Streptantibioticus cattleyicolor NRRL 8057 = DSM 46488: one gene and its partner. The protein of the gene in region 2 interacts with the protein of the main gene of each other region in a pairwise test. Links are inferred from orthologs where the notes say so. Each region holds a gene or a part of one and is shown on either strand. Other genes may lie near its edges. The genes, in order: SCATT_RS21775 and paaC.

What was found.
Region 1: the proteins of paaC (region 2) and SCATT_RS21775 interact in binary tests that used the Escherichia coli proteins (3 or more experiments, as listed by UniProt). The link is inferred for Streptantibioticus cattleyicolor NRRL 8057 = DSM 46488 from one-to-one orthologs.

What each region holds. Positions count from the first base shown.
Region 1 is NC_017586.1:4,955,175-4,965,004, forward strand. What follows is about bases 3,211-6,210. They hold SCATT_RS21775 (response regulator transcription factor), read right to left. Parts: upstream 5,056-6,210; coding sequence 4,366-5,055; downstream 3,211-4,365. Other genes in these bases: SCATT_RS21765 (sensor histidine kinase), read left to right, coding at 3,211-3,683; SCATT_RS21770 (response regulator transcription factor), read left to right, coding at 3,680-4,384; SCATT_RS21780 (sensor histidine kinase), read right to left, coding at 5,052-6,210. In the rest of the region: SCATT_RS21755 (DNA gyrase/topoisomerase IV subunit B), read left to right, coding at 1-1,795; SCATT_RS21760 (DUF1453 family protein), read left to right, coding at 1,984-2,472; more of SCATT_RS21765, read left to right, coding at 2,529-3,210; more of SCATT_RS21780, read right to left, coding at 6,211-6,785; SCATT_RS21785 (ABC transporter ATP-binding protein), read left to right, coding at 7,059-7,988; SCATT_RS21790 (ABC transporter permease), read left to right, coding at 7,988-8,866; SCATT_RS21795 (ABC transporter substrate-binding protein), read left to right, coding at 8,936-9,830. UniProt on the Escherichia coli protein: Member of the two-component regulatory system DpiA/DpiB, which is essential for expression of citrate-specific fermentation genes and genes involved in plasmid inheritance.
Region 2 is NC_017586.1:3,225,367-3,235,196, reverse strand. What follows is about bases 4,282-7,281. They hold paaC (1,2-phenylacetyl-CoA epoxidase subunit PaaC), read right to left. Parts: upstream 6,148-7,281; coding sequence 5,416-6,147; downstream 4,282-5,415. Other genes in these bases: paaA (1,2-phenylacetyl-CoA epoxidase subunit PaaA), read right to left, coding at 6,425-7,281; paaB (1,2-phenylacetyl-CoA epoxidase subunit PaaB), read right to left, coding at 6,144-6,428; paaD (1,2-phenylacetyl-CoA epoxidase subunit PaaD), read right to left, coding at 4,874-5,419; SCATT_RS14425 (2Fe-2S iron-sulfur cluster-binding protein), read right to left, coding at 4,282-4,874. Also shown: SCATT_RS14445 (SpoIIE family protein phosphatase), read right to left, coding at 1-120; SCATT_RS14440 (J domain-containing protein), read left to right, coding at 475-1,518; SCATT_RS14435 (rhodanese-like domain-containing protein), read left to right, coding at 1,652-1,984; SCATT_RS14430 (acyl-CoA dehydrogenase family protein), read right to left, coding at 2,401-3,552; more of SCATT_RS14425, read right to left, coding at 3,681-4,281; more of paaA, read right to left, coding at 7,282-7,396; SCATT_RS14400 (DUF5819 family protein), read left to right, coding at 7,594-8,484; SCATT_RS14395 (HTTM domain-containing protein), read left to right, coding at 8,481-9,767; SCATT_RS14390 (TrmH family RNA methyltransferase), read left to right, coding at 9,764-9,830. UniProt on the Escherichia coli protein: Component of 1,2-phenylacetyl-CoA epoxidase multicomponent enzyme system which catalyzes the reduction of phenylacetyl-CoA (PA-CoA) to form 1,2-epoxyphenylacetyl-CoA. The subunit C may be essential for structural integrity of the alpha subunit.

The DNA of each region.
Region 1 (9,830 bases), 1.7 Mb from region 2 along the record:
CAAGCTGCACGCCGGCGGCAAGTTCGGCGGCGGCTCCTACGCGGCCTCCGGCGGCCTGCACGGCGTCGGCGCCTCGGTGGTCAACGCCCTCTCCGCCCGTCTGGACGTGGAGGTCGACCGCGGTGGCCACACCCACGCGATCAGCTTCCGGCGCGGCGTCCCCGGCATCTTCACCGAGCAGGGGCCGGACGCCCCGTTCGACGCCGGCAGCGGTCTGCGCAAGGCCAAGAAGGTCCCCAAGACCCGCACCGGCACCCGGGTGCGCTACTGGGCCGACCGCCAGATCTTCCTCAAGGACGCCAAGCTCTCGCTGGACACCCTCCACCAGCGCGCCCGGCAGACCGCCTTCCTCGTCCCGGGGCTGACCATCGTGGTCCGCGACGAGCGGGTGGCGGCCGACGCGGAGGGCGACGAGAAGCCGGTCGAGGAGATCTTCCACTACGACGGCGGCATCGGGGAGTTCTGCGAGTACCTCGCGCCGGACCGGGCCCTCAGCGACGTCAAGCGGCTGCGCGGCGAGGGCACCTTCAAGGAGACCGTGCCCGTCCTCGACGAGCGCGGCCACATGACGCCCACCGAGGTCACCCGCCACCTCGGGGTGGACGTCGCGCTGCGCTGGGGCGCCGGGTACGACACCACGCTGCGCTCCTTCGTCAACATCATCGCCACCCCCAAGGGCGGCACCCATGTCTCCGGCTTCGAGCGCGCGGTCACCCGGACGTTCAACGAGGTGCTGCGCGCCACCAAGCTGCTGCGGGTCGCCGAGGACGACGTCACCAAGGACGACGCCATGGAGGGGCTCACCGCCGTGGTCACCGTCCGGCTGGCGGAGCCGCAGTTCGAGGGGCAGACCAAGGAGGTCCTGGGCACCTCGGCGGCCTCCCGCATCGTGGCCAACGTGGTCGCCAAGGAGCTGAAGGCGTTCCTGACCTCCACCAAGCGCGACGACAAGCAGCAGGCCCGCGCGGTGCTGGAGAAGGTGGTGGCCGCCGCCCGCACCCGCATCGCCGCCCGCCAGCACAAGGAGGCGCAGCGCCGCAAGACGGCCCTGGAGTCCTCCTCGCTCCCGGCGAAGCTCGCCGACTGCCGCAGCGACGACGTCGAGCGCACCGAACTCTTCATCGTCGAGGGCGACTCGGCGCTGGGCACCGCCAAGGTGGCGCGCAACTCCGAGTTCCAGGCGCTGCTGCCGATCCGCGGCAAGATCCTCAACGTCCAGAAGTCATCCGTCTCCGACATGCTGAAGAACGCCGAGTGCGGGGCGATCATCCAGGTCATAGGGGCCGGTTCGGGACGCACCTTCGACGTCGACCAGGCGCGCTACGGCAAGGTCATCTTCCTCGCCGACGCCGATGTGGACGGCGCCCACATCCGCTGCCTGCTGCTCACCCTCTTCCAGCGCTACATGCGCCCGATGGTCGAGGAGGGCCGGGTCTTCTCCGCGGTGCCGCCGCTGCACCGCATCGAGCTGACCAACCCCAGGAAGGGGCAGGACAAGTACGTCTACACCTACTCCGACAACGAGCTGCGCGAGACCCTGCTCGACCTCCAGCGGCGCGGGGTGCGCTACAAGGAGAGCATCCAGCGGTACAAGGGCCTCGGCGAGATGGACGCCGACCAGCTCGCGGAGACCACCATGGACCCGCGCCACCGCACCCTGCGCCGGATCAACATCAGCGACCTGGAGGCCGCCGAGCGCGCCTTCGACCTGCTGATGGGCAACGAGGTCGCGCCGCGCAAGGAGTTCATCACCAACTCCGCGGCCACCTTGGACCGTTCCCGCATCGACGTCTGACCGCCGCCGGGCCGCCGTCCGCGGCGGACGGTCCCGGGCCGCGCCGCCCTCCGCGTCGCGCCGGTCTCCACCCACGGGTGGAGACCGGGTTCCACCCCGGTTCAACCCGGGCGCCGATCCGGGCGGCGGCCACGCTCCGTAGCGTCGGGGGTGTTGGAAACCCCTAGCGCGGAGTACGGAGAGTTCCCATGTCGGGTCTTGTCGATGCGGTCGCGATCGTCGCGGTCGTCGGGCTGGTCGTCAGCCGTCAGCTCAAGCCGCAGAAGGTCGCCGACGCCGACGCGCGGTGGTGGCTGATGCCGGTGGTGCTGGTGGTGCTCGCGGTACGCCAGCACGGGCTGACCGACCCGCACCACCAGGTGCTCTCGGCGGTCCTGCTCGCCGCCGGGGTGATGGTGGGCGCGGGGATGGGCGCCGCCTGGGGGTTCACCACCCGGGTCTGGGCCGAGCGGGACGGGACGGTGTGGTCCAGGGGCACCAAGGCCACCGCGGCGGCCTGGGCCGGCGGCATCGTGCTGCGCGGCGGCCTGGCGGCGGTCGGGGCGATGCTGGGCGTGCACCAGGGCAGCGGATCGATAATGCTGGCGTTGGCGGCCACCCTGCTCGTCCGCACCGGCGTGGTCGTCTGGCGCGCCCGGGAACTGCGGTCGGCGCCCCGGGCGACCGTCCTCGGGTGAGGTCCACCGTGGCGGGCGCCGGGCACCGGGTGCCGCGTGATGCGGAGGGAGCGCAGATGCCGATGAGCCAGTGGACGGCGTGGCCGTCCCGGGAGGCGCTGACCCGGGAGTTCCGCCACCCCGCCCACCGGGGGCTCTCGGTCTTCGTGCGCGTGCTGATCTTCGCCGGGCTGCTGTGGGGGGCGTTCAGCGGCGCCCCGCACCACGGGCTGGCGCGGCTCTGGCTGGCGCTCGGCTCGGTGGGCGCCGGGCTCGCCTTCTGGGGGCTGATCCGCTGCACCCTGCACCACCGGCTGTGGCCCTCGCTGGCGCTGCTCGCCGTCATCGTCGCCGGTGCCTTCGGGGCCCAGTCCGCGCAGGCCACCTTCGCCGCCATAGTGCTGTGGTGCGCCTCGGCGATGGTCGCCATGGAACGGATGCCGCTGGCCGCCGCCGTCCCGTTCACCGCGCTCGCGCTGGGCGCCTACGCGGTGGCCGACAACGAACGCTGGATGGCCACCACGCTCACCACGATCGGGCTGGGGCTGGCCGGATACGTCCTGCGGCTGGACGCGGAGGCCCGCGGCAACGCCCGCCGGCTCCTGGACCAGGAACGGGCGGCCCGGGTGGCGGAGGCCGAGACGGCGGCGCTGCGTGAACGCGGCCGGATCGCCCGGGAGATCCACGACGTGCTGGCGCACAGCCTGTCCGCGCAGCTGGTCCACCTGGAGGCGGCCCGGCTGCTGATCGAACGCGGCGGCGAACGCGACCAGGTGCTGGAACGGGTGGTCTCCGCGCGCCGGATGGCCCGACAGGGGCTCGTCGAGACCCGGCAGGCGCTCTCCGCGCTGCGCGGCGAGATCACCCCGGCCGAGGACTTCCTGCGCGAGCTGGCCGCCTCCGAGTGCGTCACCTTGCGCATCGGCGGCGAACGGCGCCGGCTCGGCGCGGAAGCCGGCCTCGCGGTGCGCCGGGTCGCCCAGGAGGCGCTGACCAACGCCCGCAAGCACGCGCCGGGCTCCAAGGTCGAGATGTCGTTGGACTACGGTGCCGGTGAGGTGGAACTGGTGGTGCGCGACACCGGCGGCCGGGCCCCCGACCCGGCGCTCGGCGCTTCCGGGGCCGGCTACGGGCTGCTCGGGATGCGGGAGCGCGCCGAACTGCTGGGCGGCACGCTGGAGGCCGGCGTGGCCGAGGAGGGGTTCACGGTGCGGTTGCGGGTGCCGGCATGACGGCCGGGCGGACGGTGACGGTGCTGGTCGCCGACGACCAGACGGTGGTGCGCGAGGGCATCGTGATGCTGCTGCGGCTGATGCCCGGCCTCGACGTGGTGGGCGCCGCCGCCGACGGCGACGAGGCGGTGCGGCTGGTGGCCGAGAAGGACCCGGACGTGGTCCTGATGGACCTGCGCATGCCCCGCTGCGACGGGATCGAGGCGACCCGGCGGATCCGTGCGGAGCATCCGCGTACCCAGGTGGTGGTGCTCACCACCTTCGACGACGACGAATGGCTCTTCCCCGCGCTGCGTGCCGGAGCCCGCGGCTACCTGACCAAGGACGCCGGTGAGCGGGAGATCCTGCGGGCCGTCGAGGACGTGCTGGCGGGCGACGCCGGGCTCTCCCCGAAGGTCCAGCGCCGGCTGGTCGAACGCCTCTCCCAGGCCCCCGCGAAGCCGGCCGCCGGCCCCGGCGCCGCGCTGCCCGACCCGCTGCCGGACGGGCTGACCGCCCGCGAGGCCGAGGTGCTGGCGCTGGTCGCCCAGGGGCTGTCCAACGCCGAGATCGCCGCCGAGCTCTACGTCAGCCAGGCCACCGTGAAGACCCACATCAACAACCTCTTCGCCAAGACCGGGGTACGGGACCGGGCCCAGGCGGTGGGGTACGCGTTCCGCAAGGGCATCGGCGGCACCTCGGGTCAGGCCACCGAGCGGTAACGGTGCTCGGGGCGGCCGGTCGTGCCGTACCGCAGTTCCAGCCGGGCCAGCCCCTCACGGACCAGGTAGGACAGGTAGCGCTGCGCGGTGGCCCGGGAGACCCCGGTGGCCGCGGCGACCTCGGCGGCCGACAGATCGCGGCGCGCGGCCCGTACCGCGTCCCGCACCAGGGCCAGGGTGGGCGCCGAGTGGCCCTTGGCCGGCACCGGGGGCAGCGCGGTCGGGCGGGCGGCGCTGAACAGCGCGTCCACATCGGCCTGATCGGTCTCGGCGGCCGGGTCGAGCGCGTCCACCCGGTGCCGCAACCCCCGGTAGGCGGTGAGCCGTTCGGTGAGCGCGGCGGAGGCGAACGGCTTCACCAGGTAGCCGACGGCGCCCAGTTTGAGCGCGGTGCGCACCGAGGTGACGTCCCGGGCCGCGGTCGTCATGATCGCGTCGGGACGGGCGCCCCCGGCGTCCTCGGTGAGCCGGCGCAGCACCTCCAGGCCGCTGCCGTCCGGCAGGTACACATCGAGCAGCAGCAGATCCGGAAGGGTCTCGCGGACCCGGTCCAGGCACTCGGCGACGCTCCCGGCCCGCCCGGCCACCTCGAAGCCCTCGGTCCGGGCCACGTAGGCGGCGTGGATGGCGCTCACCCGGAAGTCGTCCTCCACCACCAGCGTCCTGATCACCGGTCGGCTCCCTTCGCCGTCAGGGCCGCACGGCGGTCGTCCGCCGGATCCGGTACCGGCAGCACCACCGTGAAGACCGCGCCCCGGCCCTCGCTCACCTCGATCGTTCCTCCGTGCCGCCGCACCAGCCGGTGCACCAGCGCCAGCCCCAGCCCGCGCCGCGCGGTGCCCCGCCCGGGCCGGGTCGACCAGCCGTCCTCGAAGATCCGCGAGCGCGCCCACCCCGGCACCCCGGGGCCGGTGTCGGCCACCCGCACCCGCACGGCCGCCGCGTCCTCGGTGAGCCGCAGCGTCACCTGGCGCGGACCACCGGCGGGGGGCGGGCCGTCGGCCGCGGCGTCGACGGCGTTGTCCACCAGGTTGCCCACGATCGTCAGCAGCCGGTCCAGATGCGGCGGTGCCTCGCCCAGCTCCGAGGCCGCGTCGAGGGCCAGCCGCACCCCGCGCTCCTGGGCCACCGTGGTCTTCGCCATCACCAGCCCGGCCATCAGCGGGTTGCCGATCCGGTCCCGTACCGACCCGGCCAACGACGGCTCGGCGCCCGCCGATTCGACCGCGAACTCCAACGCCGCCTCGTGCTCGCCCAGTTCGAGCAGGCCGGCCAGGGTGTGCATGCGGTTGGAGAACTCGTGCTGCTGGGAGCGGAGCGCGTCGGTGAGGCCGCGTACCGAGTCCAGCTCCCGCAGCAGCCCGACGAGTTCGGTGCGGTCGCGTACGGTGACCACGGCGCCGAGTTCGCGGCCGTGCAGCACCACCGGCATCCGGTTGACGGCCAGGCAGTGGCTGTCGGTGAGCACGGTGATGTCGTGGCCGGCCAGCGTGCCGTCCAGGGCGCGGCGCAGCCGTCCGTCGGGCAGCACCTCGGCCAGGGTGCGGCCGAGCGCGGTGCCCAGCCCCAGTAGGCGCCGGGCCTCGTCGTTGACCACGGTGATCCTCTCCCGCCGGTCGAAGGCGAGCACCCCTTCCCGGATGCCGTGCAGCATCGCCTCCCGGTCCTGGAGCAGCTCGGTGATCTCCTCCAGCTCCAGCCCGAACGTGGAGCGCTTCAGCCGCCGGGCCAGCAGCACCGAGGCGCCCGCGCCCACCGCCAGCGCGACCCCGGCGAAGAGCCCGAAGACCGGCAGCTCCTGCCAGAGCTGGTCGACCACCGTACGCTCCCGGATCCCGGCCGAGACCTGGCCGACCAGGTCGCCCGCCGGACCGTACAGCGGCGCCCGGCCGTTGGCCGAACGGCCGGTGGAGCCGTTGTCGACGCCCACGTGGGAACGGCCGTCCAGCCGGGTGCCGGGGGCGTCCACCCGCACGCCGACCAGTTCCGGGTGCGGATGCGAGTGGCGGATGCCGTGCCGGTCGATCACCACGACGTAGGAGGCGCCGGTGGAGGCCGCGATCCGCTGGGTGACCGCCTGCACCACGTCGCCCCCGGTGCCGTACGCGATGGCCTGCCGGATCTGCGGCTCGGCCGCGGTGGTGGTGGCGATCGCCAGCGCTTGGCGCTCGTACTCCCGGTCGAGCTGGCCGCGCTGCGCCACGGCGAAGAGGACGAAGCCGATCGCGCTGGTGAGCCCCAGGATCGCCAGCTGGCCGGCGAGGATGCGGCCGGAGAGCTTCCGGTTGCCCCGCGGCCGGCGCGCCACGGCGGTGACGGCGCGCGTCAGCCGTGCCCGGGCCGTGGCGGCGGCCCTGGCCGGTGGCCGGTCGTGGGCCGGTCCGGGCGCGCGCATCGGCATGTGCTCTTCCGTCCCCGCGGCTCGTCGTCGCTGCGGGCGGACGCGTCGTCCCACCGCCGCGCCCGCCGCCGGGTGCGGCCCTGCCCCGCACCACGATGCGCAGATTGTGCCTGGCAGCGGGCCGTCTGCCCACCCCCGGGGCGGTGAGCACAACGAGCAGAACCCGCGCAACGCGGGAAAGCCGCGCAACGCGGGGAAGGCTCCCGCCCCGCCCCCGCGCGCCCTAACGTCCCCGGCACCCGAACCCCTCGCCCAAGGCGGTGCCAGCACACAGTGAACGAGACAGCCACCGGCCCGGTTCCGGCGATCGAGCTGCGGGCCACCACCAAACGCTTCCGCACCCCGTCCGGCGGCGTCCACACCGCCATCCGCGACCTGAGCATGACGGTGGCGCCGGGGGAGTTCTGCGCCGTGGTCGGCCCCACCGGCTGCGGCAAGTCGACCACGCTCTCGCTCGTCTCCGGGCTGGAGCGGCCCGGGAGCGGACAGGCCCTGATCCACGGCGAACCGGTGACCGGCATCGACCGCCGGGTCGGCTTCATGTTCCAGACCGACGCCGTCTTCCCCTGGAAGTCGGTGCTGGACAACGTCGCCGCCGGACCGCAGTTCCGCGGCACGGCACGCAAGGACGCCGTCGAGTCGGCACGCGACTGGCTGCGCCGGGTCGGCCTGGCCGGCTTCGAGGACCGGCTGCCGCACCAGCTCTCCGGCGGCATGCGCAAACGCGTCGCCCTCGCCCAGACGCTGATCAACGAACCCGAGATCCTGCTGATGGACGAGCCGTTCTCGGCGCTGGACGTGCAGACCCGGCAGATCGTCCAGGACGAACTGCTCGCGCTGTGGGAGCTGACGCGGCCCGCCGTCGTCTTCGTCACCCACGACCTGGAGGAGGCGATCGCCCTCGCCGACAAGGTCGTGGTGCTCACCGTGGGCCCCGGCACCGTCAAGGACGCCTTCCGCATCGACCTGCCACGCCCCCGCAAGGTGCAGGAGGTCCGCTTCCACCCGCACTTCGTGGCGGTGTACGAGCGGATCTGGCGCAGCCTGCGGGACGAGGTGCAACTCGCCTACGAGCGCACCGCGGGCACCACCGCGGCACCCGGCGGCCCCGGGGAGCCCGGCCCGCCGGCCGACACGCGCACCGGCGACGCCGTGGGCACCGGACAGAACCTCACCGACGCGACGAAGGGGCACCACCACTGATGGCCACCGGAACCCTGGCCGCGGCGCCCGGCGCCGAGGCCGACGAGACCGCGCTCGCCCGCACCGCCGCCTCCCGCCGGCGCCGCCGCGGGGCGCTGGTCCACACCGTCCAGGCGCTGCTGGTCGTGGTGGTGGTCGGCGGCTGGCAACTGGCCTCCGCGCGGGGCGCGTTGGACACCTTCACCTACGGCTCGCCGGGCGGGGTGGTCCACCAGCTGAAGACCTGGTTCACCGACGGCACCCCCACCGGCTCCATCTGGTACAACATCGGCATCACCATGGAGGAGACCGTCCTGGGCTTCCTCATCGGCACCGCCGCCGGGGTGGTGCTCGGGGTGGCGCTCGGCCGCGTCCAGGCGCTGGCCGAGGTACTGGCGCCGTTCATCAAGGCGGGCAACTCCATCCCGCGCGTGGTGCTCGGCTCGATGTTCATCATCTGGTTCGGCCTGGGCCCCTCCGGCAAGGTGGCGCTCGCCGTGGTCCTGGTCTTCTTCTCGGTCTTCTTCAACGCCTTCCAGGGCACCCGCGAGGTGGACCGCGACCTGATCGCCAACGCCCGGGTGCTGGGCGCCTCCCCGTGGCGGGTCACCTCGCAGGTGGTGCTCCCCTCGGCGATGACCTGGATCGTCGCCTCGCTGCACGCCGCGTTCGGCTTCGCGCTGATCGGGGCGATCGTCGGCGAGGTGCTGGGCGCCCAGGCCGGGCTCGGCCAGCTCATCCAGCAGGCGCAGCAGACCTTCAACGCCAACGGCGTCTACGCCGGCATCGTCGTCATCGCGGTGCTGGCGCTGGCCGCGGAGTTCCTGATCACCCGGTTCGAACGGCGGGTGCTGCGCTGGCGTCCCACCCAACTCGCCGGTGACTCCGCCGGGTTGTGACCGGCCGTCCCCTCCGCTCCCGTCCCCCCCCGTTCCCACCCGCTCGTTCCCACCAGAAGGAGACCAGCGATGACGCCGGTCAGAAAGTCCGTGCTGACGGCCGCCGCCTGCGCGCTCGCGCTGTCGCTCACCGCGTGCGGCGGCGGTGCCGCCAAGACCGCGCCGAAGAACGCCGCCGGGCAGTCCACCGTGAGGATCATGGTGGGCGGCCTCGACAAGCAGATCTACCTGCCGGTGACGCTCACCCAGAAGCTCGGCTACTTCGCCTCCGAGGGGCTGGACGTGCGCCTGTCGGACGAGCCGGCCGGGGTGGACGCCGAGACCGCGATGGTCGCCGGGCAGGTCGACGCGGTGGTGGGCTTCTACGACCACACCATCGACCTGCAGTCCAAGGGCAAGTCCACCGAATCCGTGGTGCAGTTGCTCCAGGCGCCCGGCGAGGTGGAGATGGTCCGCGCCGACGAGGCCGGGGCGATCCGCTCGCCCGCCGACTTCAAGGGCCGCAAGCTCGGGGTCACCGGGCTCGGCTCGTCCACCAACTTCCTCACCCAGTACCTGGAGGAGAAGAACGGCGTCAGGAGCAGCGAGGCCACCTCGGTGGCGGTGGGCGCCGGCTCCACCTTCGTCGCCGCGATGAAGAACAAGCAGATCGACGCCGGGATGACCACCGAGCCCACCATCTCGGTGCTCCAGCGGCAGGGGCTGGCCCGCCCGCTGGTCGACATGCGCACCGTGGCCGGCGCCAAGGCCGCCCTCGGCGGCACCTACCCGTCCTCCTGCCTGTACATGACCACCGACTACATCCGGAAGAACCCCGAGGTCGCGCGGAAACTGGCCGTCGCCTTCGTCCGGACCCTGAAGTGGATCCAGGGCCACAGCGCCGCGCAGATCGCCGACCGGATGCCGGCCGGTTACTACGCGGGCATCGGCAAGGAGCTGTACACCAAGGCGCTGGAGGACGAGA
Region 2 (9,830 bases):
CGCCTCGGCGGCGGGCCCGGGGCGCCCGTCGTCCGGACCCGGCGGCCCCGCGGGGCCGGCCGGACCTTCGGGACCTGCTGCCTGTGCTCGCTGCGCGGATCTGGCCGGGAGCCTGGTCATCTCGTCCAACGTCGTGCACCTGCGGTTCTCGTCAGAGGGGCCGAGGTCGTCGTTGTCCCGTCCGCCCGCGGGCCGCGACGGCTGGGTCCGCGATGGCCGGAACGCCGGAGGTATCAGCGCCGGATACGTCCAGCGCCAAGGCAAGCATGAAACATCCCCTGAGGGCGGGAAAATGGCGAGATTGGCCACCCGAGTCGTTGACCCGGGTTGACGGAAACCCGGTTGTTGACGCGTGGGCGTGCGAGGGCCCCGAACGCGCCGGGGTGGTGCGCCCGGGGCGTTCGCGGCGCGGTGGCGTTCGCCGCGTGGCGGCGGACGGTACGGGCGGGCCGCGGCGGCTCGTAGGCTGGTCGGGTGACGAAGGCGGAGGGCAGCCGACCGGACGATGACCGGCACACCGAGCACATGCGCCAGCACGACCAGCCGCACCAGGCCGGACGGGAACACCAGGACACCTGGCCGCCGTCCGGCCCGCCGCCGGCGTACCCGGCGGCGGACGGCCTCGCGGGCGTCGGGGACGGTGCGGGCGTCGGTGACGGCGAGGACGTCGGCGGGAGCCCGGACGGTGCTGTGCCCGGCGACGGCGAAGGCCCCGACGACGGCCCCGTGGTCGACGAGGAGCGGGCCCTGGAGGCCGAGCAACGGCTGGAACGCGCCGTTTCCGCGGCCGAGCGCGCGCTGATCGAGTTCGAGATCGCGGTGGAGACCTTCCGGGTCGAGGTGGAGAACTTCTCCCGCCTGCACCACCAGCGCCTCGGGCCGATGTACGCCCGCCTCGACGAGCTGGACGCGCTGATCGCCGAGGCCGTCGCGGCGCACAGCGGTGACCGGGAGGACATCCGGCACGCCTGGGAACGCCGTGCCCTGGTGATGCCGATGCCCGGGGTCGAGGAACTCTTCGAGGGGCTGCTGGGCTCGGACGGCGTGCGGTACCCCGAGGACCCGGCCGCGCCGCGCCGCGTCCGCCCCGGTGAGGAGGCCCGCCGCCTCTACCGTGAGCTGGCCCGCAAGGCCCACCCCGACCTGGCCCAGGACGAGGCCGAGCAGAAACGCCGTGGCGAGTTCATAGCCCGCGTCAACGAGGCGTACGCCCAGGGCGACGAGGAGGCGCTGCGTGCCCTCGCCGAGGAGTGGGAGGCGGGCCCGCCCCCCGAGCCGCCGGCCCCGACCCGGGCCGAGGAGCTCTACCTCCGCCTCGAATGGCTCGCCGCCCGCAAGGAGACGCTCGCCGCCGTCGCCGCCGAGCTGGAGGGCAGCGCCGTGGGCCAGATGCTCAAAATCGCCCCCGACGACCCCGACGGCCTCCTCAACGAGATCGCCGAACAACTCCTCGCCCAGGTCGCCGAACGCGAACGCCGTCTGGAATCCCTCCTCCGCCCGGTGGACGGCCGCCCGTGACGAGGGGACGAGCGCTCTCCCGCGACCGTGGGCGGAACGGGCCGGCCTGGGATACTGGCCGATGGGCCGCCCTGGCCGGGCCTGGCCGCCGGGCACGGCGCGCGTGCCGCAACGAGACGAGGAAGGCCGATCGATGAACTTCGCCCCGCTCCCCGAGGTGGCCCCCGCCGCGGTGCCCTCCGACGGTTACCTGCTGGACGTACGGGAGGCCGACGAATGGGCCGCCGGACACGCCGAGCGGGCCGTGCACATCCCGATGAGCGAACTGGTGGCCCGGATCGCCGAGATCCCCACCGACCGCCGCGTCCACGTGGTCTGCCGGGTCGGCGGACGCTCCGCCCAGGTCGCCCAGTACCTGATCGCCCAGGGCTACGACGCGGTCAACGTCGCGGGCGGCATGCTCGACTGGGCCGCCTCCGGCCTCCCCCTCACCACCGACGACGACACCCCCGCCACGATCGTCTGACCGCCTGAGCCCGGCTCCGCCGACGGGTCCGGCACGGTTCCCGCGTCACGTTCCGGGAACCGTGACCGGCCGGCTCGGGCTGGACCCGCCTCACGTTCCGGGAGCCACACCCGGCCCGCGCCGAGCCGCGCCGGGGCCGGGGCCGGGGCAGCGCCGGAACGGTACGGGCCCACGGGCCGGGATGGCGATCGGGGCCGGGCCCACGGGCCGGGACCGGGTCCAGGAACAGGGCGAAGGCCGGCTCTGGGCCGCGACCGGGGCTGACGCCGGGCCGACGCCGGCCGGCTCGGGAACCGAAGAGCCGAGCCCAAGGCCGCGACCGCGGCCGGAGCCGGGTCCACGGGCCGGGACCGTGCGTCGGGGCCGGGCCGGGCCCGGACGGGGAGCCGGCCACCGACCGGTCGACGGGGGCGGCGTCAGGCCGGCGGGTGGGCGGCCAGCAGATCGCCCAGCGCCTCCTCGTGGGCCGCGGCCGGGCCCAGCGACAGCTCCAACTGCTTGGCCCAGGCGTGGTAACGGTGGAGCGGGTAGTCGATGTCGGCGCCGAAACCGCCGTGCAGGTGCTGGGCGGTCTGCGTCACCCGGCGCACCCCGTCCGAGGCCCACACCTTGGCCACCGCCACGTCCGCGGCGACCGGCAACCCGTCCGTCGCGCCGCCGTCCCCCAGCCGCCAGGCCGCCTGCCACAAGGTGGCCTCCATCGCCTGCGTGTCGATGTACCGGTCGGCCATCTGCATCGCGACCGCCTGGAACGTGGCCAGCGGATGGCCGAACTGCTCCCGCTTGCCCACGTATTCGCCGGTCATCCGGACGACCTGGCGCGCGACCCCGAGCGCCAGCGCACAGGTGCCCACGGTGAGCAGATCCCGCAGCCACTCCCACGCGCCGGCGGCGTCCACCATCCGTCCCGCGTCCACCCGTACCGACTCCAGGCGGAGTTCGCCGTAGCGCTCGCCGTTGGTGGAGAGCTGGTCGGCCCAGGTCATCCCGTCGGCCTCCCGGGGCAGCACCGCGAGCACCGCCCGGCCCTCGTCGTCCGCCGGGTGCGCGGGCACCAGTACGTGATCGGCCTGCCCCGGCCACGGAACGGCGGTCTGGACGCCGTCCAGCAGCCAGCCCCCTCCGCCCGTTCGTACGGGACGGGCGCGCACGGCGCGTTCGGCGGGCTCGTGGCCGGTGCGCCCGGCGGCGGCGACGGTGAGGACCGTCCCGCCCCGGCCCACCTCGGGCAGCAGCGACTGGCGCAGCTCGTCGGGCGCGTACCGCTGGAGGGCCAGCGCCGCCGCGCCGGTCTCCAGCAGCGGGACCCTGGCCAGCACCCCGCCCGCCTCGGCGAGCACCAGGCACAGCGCGATCGGGTCGAGCCCCGCACCGCCGTACTCCGGGCCGGTCACCAGGCCCACCAGGTCGGCCTCGGCCAGCCGCCGCCACAGCGGCCGGTCGAAGTCGTCGGCCACCGGCCCCGCGGCGGCCACCGGACTCGGCACCGCGTCCGGGGCCACCGAGGAGAAGACCCCTCGGGCCGCCTCCCGCGCCGCCTGCTGCTCCTCGCTGAAGCTGAAGTCCACGGCCCGTCCCTCCCGCCGCCCCTGAACTGACAGGGCGTCAGGTTAGAACAGGTTCTACGAACTGGGAACAGCCCGGGCGGCCACCGCCGTCCCGCCCGGCCGCGTCCGCTCCCGCCGCGGTCACGGGCTCACGCGTCGAAGTCCAGCTCGACCTCCTCGGTGACCGGGTGGGACTGGCAGGCCAGCACGTAACCCGCGTCGATCTCGGTCTGCTCCAGCGCGAAGTTGCGGTCCATGCGCACCTCGCCGCCGAGCAGCCGGGCCCGGCAGGTGCCGCACACCCCGCCCTTGCAGGCGTACGGCGCGTCGGCCCGGTTGCGCAGCACCGTCTCCAGCACCGACTCGCCCTCCCGGGCCGGCCAGCTCCCGGCCCGGCCGTCGAGGACCGCCCGTACCGTGCCGACCGGGCCGCCGCGCTCCCGCGCCGGTGCCGTGGCCGACCCCTCGTCCGCCACATGGAAGATCTCCTGGTGCACCCGCTCCGGGGCGACCCCGAGCCGGTGCAGCGCCCGCTCGGCGCCCGCCACCAGCCCGTGCGGCCCGCACAGGAACCAGGCGTCCACCGAAGCGGTGTCCAGCAGCGCCGGGAGCAGCCCGGTCAGCCGGCCCTCGTCCAGCCGGCCGGAGTCCACCCCCGCCTGCTGCACCTCCCGGGAGAGCACGTGCACCAGCTGGAACCGTGCCGGGTAACGGTCCTTGAGGTCGGCCACCTCGTCCACGAACATCGCCGACCCGGCCGTCCGGTCGCTGCGTATCAGGCAGAACCGGGTGTCCGGCCGGCCTTCGAGCACCGTGGCCGCGATCGACAGCACCGGGGTGATCCCGCTGCCCCCGACGACCGCGGCGTACCGCCCGCCGCGCCGCGCCCCGCCGTCACCGCGCCCGGCGGCCGTCCCGGTGGCCTCCTCCGTGACCTCCGCCGCCGCCAGCCCGGCCCTGGCCTGCGCGGTGTCCAGGGTGAACCGCCCGGCCGGCGTCATCACCTCCAGCACGTCCCCCGCCGACAGCTCCTTGAGCGCGTAGGTCGAGAACTCGCCGCCCTCCACCAGGCGCACCCCGATCCGCAGCCGCCGCGGCCCCTCCGCGGCGGGCGCCGGGTCGCACACCGAGTAGGTGCGGCGTATCTCGCTGCCCGTGGCCGAGCCGTGCGGACCGGGCACCGTGGTACGGCGCCGCACGGTGATGTGCTGCCCGGGCCGGAAGCGGTAGGCGGCCCGCAACTCGGGCGGCACGTCGAAGGTGACGGCCACCGCGTCATCGGTGAGCCGCTCCACCTCGTGGACCCGAAGCGGATGGAAGGCGGCGTGGCGGGCCGTCGGCATCACAACTCCTTGAAGTGGTCGAAGGGTTCGCGGCAGCTCTCGCAACGGCGCAGCGCCTTGCAGGCGGTGGACGAGAACCGGCTGAGCAGCGTGGTGTCCAGCGAGCCGCAGTGCGGGCAGCGCACCGACAGCGTGACCGGCACCGGCCCGCCCGCCGCCATGGGGCGCGGCGGGGCTATCCCGGCCTCGGCGAGCTTGCGGCGGCCCTCGGCGCTGATCGCCTCCGTGGTCCACGGCGGCGACAGCACGGTGCGTACCGCCACCTCGGTGACCCCGCGCTCGCGCAGCCGCCGCGTCACGTCGGCCGCCATCACCTCGATCGCCGGGCAGCCGGTGTAGGTGGGGGTCAGCTCCACCTCCACGCGGCCCGGCCCGAGCACCCGCACGTCCCGCAGGACGCCCAGCTCCGCCAGGGTGACCATGGGCAGCTCGGGGTCGGGCACCTCGCCGGCCACCCGGCGCAGCTCGGCCTCCGGGACGCCGTCCGCCGGGGAGCCGGCGCCCTGCCGGGCGGCGTCGGCGGCCGGGGCGCGGCCGGCGGTCACCACGACGCCCCCGGGTGGGCGCGGTGCAGGTGCTGCATCTCGGCGAGCATCCGGCCGAACGGCTCGGTGTGTATCCCCTGGCGGCCCGCTCCGGCGGCCCACGCCACCCGGTCGGGCCCCTCCGGCATCCGCAAGGTGGCCTCCCGCAGCACGTCGCCGACCGTGGCCAGCCACGGCTCGCGCAACGCCGCCGTCTCCACCGGCAGCCCCTCGACCGGCTCGAACAGCTCGCCGGTGTAACGCCACAGGCCGTCCACCGCGCGCTGCATCCGGGTGTGGCTCTCCTCCGTGCCGTCGCCCAGGCGCAGCGTCCATTGCACGGCGTGGTCCCGGTGGTAGGCCACCTCCTTGACGGCCTTGGCCGCCAGCGCCGCCAACTCGCCCTCGCCCCGCTCCAGTTCGCGGTGGAGCAGCTCGTGGTGGACGGAGAAGAACAGCTGCCGGGCGATGGTCTCCGCGAAGTCGCCGTTGGGGTGCTCCACCAACTGCACGTTGCGGAAGTCGCGTTCGTCGCGCCGGAAGGCGAAGCCGTCCTCGTCACCGGCGATCGAGTACAGGAAGCGGGCCTGGCCGAGCAGGTCGAGCGCGATGTTGGCCAGCGCCACCTCCTCCTCCAGCACCGGGGCGTGCCCGGCCCACTCGCCCAGCCGGTGGGAGAGGACCAGGACGTCGTCGCCCAGCGTGACGGCGGCCCGGTGCAGCGGGGTGAGTCCGGCGAGCGCGGTCACAGGTGTTCCACCCCCTCGGGGATCCGGTAGAAGGTCGGGTGGCGGTAGGGCTTGTCGGCGGCGGGTTCGAAGAACGGGTCCTTCTCGTCCGGCGAGGAGGCGGTGATCCGGTCGGCCGGCACCACCCAGATGGAGACCCCCTCGCCGCGCCGGGTGAACAGGTCACGGGCGTTGCGCAGCGCCATCTCGGCGTCCGGGGCGTGCAGGCTCCCGGCGTGGCTGTGGCTCAGCCCGCGCCTGCTGCGTACGAAGACCTCCCACAGCGGCCAGTCGGCGGTCATCCGGCCATCACCTCCTGCTCGTCGCGGTGCTTGGCGGCGTAGGCCGCCGCGGCCTCCCGCACCCAGGCGCCCTCCTCGTGCGCGGTGACGCGCTGGGCCAGGCGCTGTTCGTTGCACGGGCCGTTGCCCCGGAGCACCTGCTGGAACTCCGTCCAGTCGATGGCGCCGAAGTCCCAGTGGCCGCGCTCCTCGTTCCAGCGCAGCTCCGGGTCGGGCAGCCGCAGCCCCAGCGACTCGGCCTGCGGGACGCAGATGTCCACGAACCGCTGGCGCAGCTCGTCGTTGGAGTGGCGCTTGATCCGCCAGGCCATCGACTGGGCGGAGTGCGCCGACTCGTCGTCCGGCGGGCCGAACATCATCAGGGACGGCCACCACCAGCGGTCCACCGCGTCCTGGGCCATGGCGCGCTGGGCCTGCGTGCCGTGCGCGAGCGCGTACAGCAGCTCGTACCCCTGGCGCTGGTGGAAGGACTCCTCCTTGCAGATGCGCACCATGGCCCGGGCGTACGGCCCGTAGGAGCAGCGGCACAGCGGCACCTGGTTGGTGATCGCGGCGCCGTCCACCAGCCAGCCGATGGCGCCGACGTCGGCCCAGGTCAGGGTGGGGTAGTTGAAGATCGAGCTGTAGCGCTGGCGGCCGGCGTGCAGTTTGTCGAGCAGCTCGGCGCGGTCGACGCCGAGCGTCTCGGCGGCGCCGTACAGGTACAGCCCGTGGCCCGCCTCGTCCTGGACCTTGGCCATCAGGATCGCCTTGCGGCGCAGGCTGGGGGCGCGGGTGATCCAGTTGGCCTCCGGCTGCATGCCGATGATCTCCGAATGGGCGTGCTGGGCGATCTGCCGGACCAGCGTGGCCCGGTAGGCGTCCGGCATCCAGTCGCGTGGCTCGATCCGCCCGTCGGCGGCCACCTCGGCCTCGAACTCCGTCAGCCGGAAGTCCTCGTCGCCCGTCTCCACTGCCGCGTCCGGCATCCGTGCCGTGGTCATACAGAAGCCTCCCTGCTCCCGACCGACCGTTCGGTTCAATCGTCGGTCGCCTCGGCGCGGGTGTCAAGGCGGATTCCCGGGCCTGTGGATAACTCGGGAAGAACCCGCTACGGCTGTCCTGCGGACGGCGGCATGAGTACCGTTCCGGTGCGTACGGCGCAGGCGAGGAGACGGGGAACGACATGGAGCCACCCGAGGACAGGGCGGCGGAGGACAGCGCGGCGAAGGCGGGCCCGGGCGGCGGTACGGGGAACCCCCCGGCCGGACCCGTTCCCCAGGACGCCCCCGGCCGCGCCGGAGCCGTCGGCGAACCGGCTCCCCACGCCTCCGACGACGGCCGGCCGGCCGACGGCAGCGGCCAGGACGACCCCGCGGGCGACGCGTCCCCCGACGACGGGACGGCACCCGACCAGGCGCCCTCCGGCGAGGCGGCCCCCGACGACGGGGCCGGCGCCATAGCCGGGCTCTCCATCGGCTCGCGGATCGTCCTCGCGCTCGCCGTGGCGGCCGTGGTGGTCGGCGCCGCGGTGCACTGCGCGATGGTCTTCCTGCACATCGCCCCGGCGAACACCGTCTCGCAGACGCACGCCGCCCAGGTCAACGGCTACATCTACCCCGAGTTCGAACAGAACTGGAAGCTCTTCGCGCCCAACCCGGTGCAGCAGAACACCGACATCCAGGCGCGCGCCGAGGTGTGGCTGCCGGACGGCACCGTGCGCACCACCGGCTGGGTCGACCTGACGGCGATGGACCTCGCGCGGATCCGGCACGACCCGCTGCCCAGCCACACCGCCCAGAACGAACTGCGGCGGGCGTGGATGTTCTTCACCGACTCGCACGACAACCAGGGCCGGCCGGTCGGCGTACGCGGCGACCTGTCCACCGCCTACGTCCGGCGGATCGTGGCCCACCGGTTCGGCCCCCGCCTCAACGGCGGCGCCGTCCACCGCGTCCAGGTGCGCTCCGCCGTCAGCAACGTGCCGGCGCCCCCGTGGAGCACCGAGCGCGTGGACACCAGCACCACCTACCACGTAGCGCCCTGGTGGGCCGTGACCGACGAGGACTTCAAGTGACCCGACAGCCCGCCACCGCCGAACGCCCGGACGGCGCCGGATCCGTCCCCGCGTCCGCCACCGCGGCAGCCCCCGGCCGGACGGCGGCCGACGCCCCCGTACCGTCGCCCTTCACCGGCCTGCGGCGCGCAGCGGACCGGGCCGTCACCACCGGGCTGGCCAAGGTCACCGGCGCCGTGGTCGCCCCCTACCAGTCCGCCGTGATACGCATCGGCTTCACCTTCACCTGGCTGGTCTTCCTGCTGCGCGAGTGGCCGCACCGCGCCGAGCTGTACGGCCCGCACAGCCCGTGGGGCTGGGACCTGGCGCACACCCTGATCGGCACCAACGACGCCTTCACCGCGCTGATGTGGTCCAGCAGCGGCGTCTGGTTCCAGATCGTCTACCACGGCGCGATCGCCGCGAGCGTGATGCTGCTGCTCGGCTGGCGCACCCGTACCGCCTCCGTGCTCTTCATGATCGGCGTCCTGTCGCTCCAGAACCGCAGCGTGTTCATGGGTGACGGCGGCGACAACGTGGTGCACATCATGTCGATCTACCTGGTCTTCACCCGCTGCGGCCGGGTGTGGTCGCTGGACGCCCGGCGCGCCCGGCGGCTCGCGGCGGCCGGTACCACCGACGACCGCGACCGGACCGGGATCGCGCTGTGGCTCCTGACGGCCGCCGCCCTGGCGACCGTCAGCGCGCTCGGCCTGCTGGACACCGGGTGGGCGGTGCTCCTGTGGACCGCCCAGCTGCTGCCCGCCGTGTGGTGGCTGGTACGCCGTTACGCCCCCGGCGAGCCGCGCACCGTACTGGACATGATCGCCAACCTGGTGCACGCCGGGGCGATGCTCGTCGTCGTGGTCGAGGTCTGCCTGATCTACTCCACGGCCGGCTGGTACAAGATCCAGGGGTCGCGGTGGGAGGACGGCACCGCGGTGTACTACCCGCTGTGGCTGCACGACTTCACCCCCTGGCCCGGCCTGTCCCACCTGCTCTCCACCAGCGGCCTGATGATCATGCTGATCTCCTACGGCACCGTGATCGTGCAGGTGGCCTTCCCCTTCACGCTCTTCAACCGCACCGTGAAGAACGTGCTGCTCGTGCTGATGATGTGCGAGCACGCCGCGATCGCCGTGGTGCTGGGGCTCCCCTTCTTCTCGCTGGCGATGATCGCGGCCGACGCCGTCTTCCTGCCCACCGGCTTCCTGCGCTGGGTCGCCGACCGGGCCGGCCGGCTGCTGCGGGTGAAGCGCCGCCCCGACCCGCTGCCGGGGCGACCCTCTACCCTCGTGGGGTGAGCACCACCGAGGACCGGACGGCCGCCGAGCTGCCGGCGCAGTACGACGACGGGTTCGGGCCGC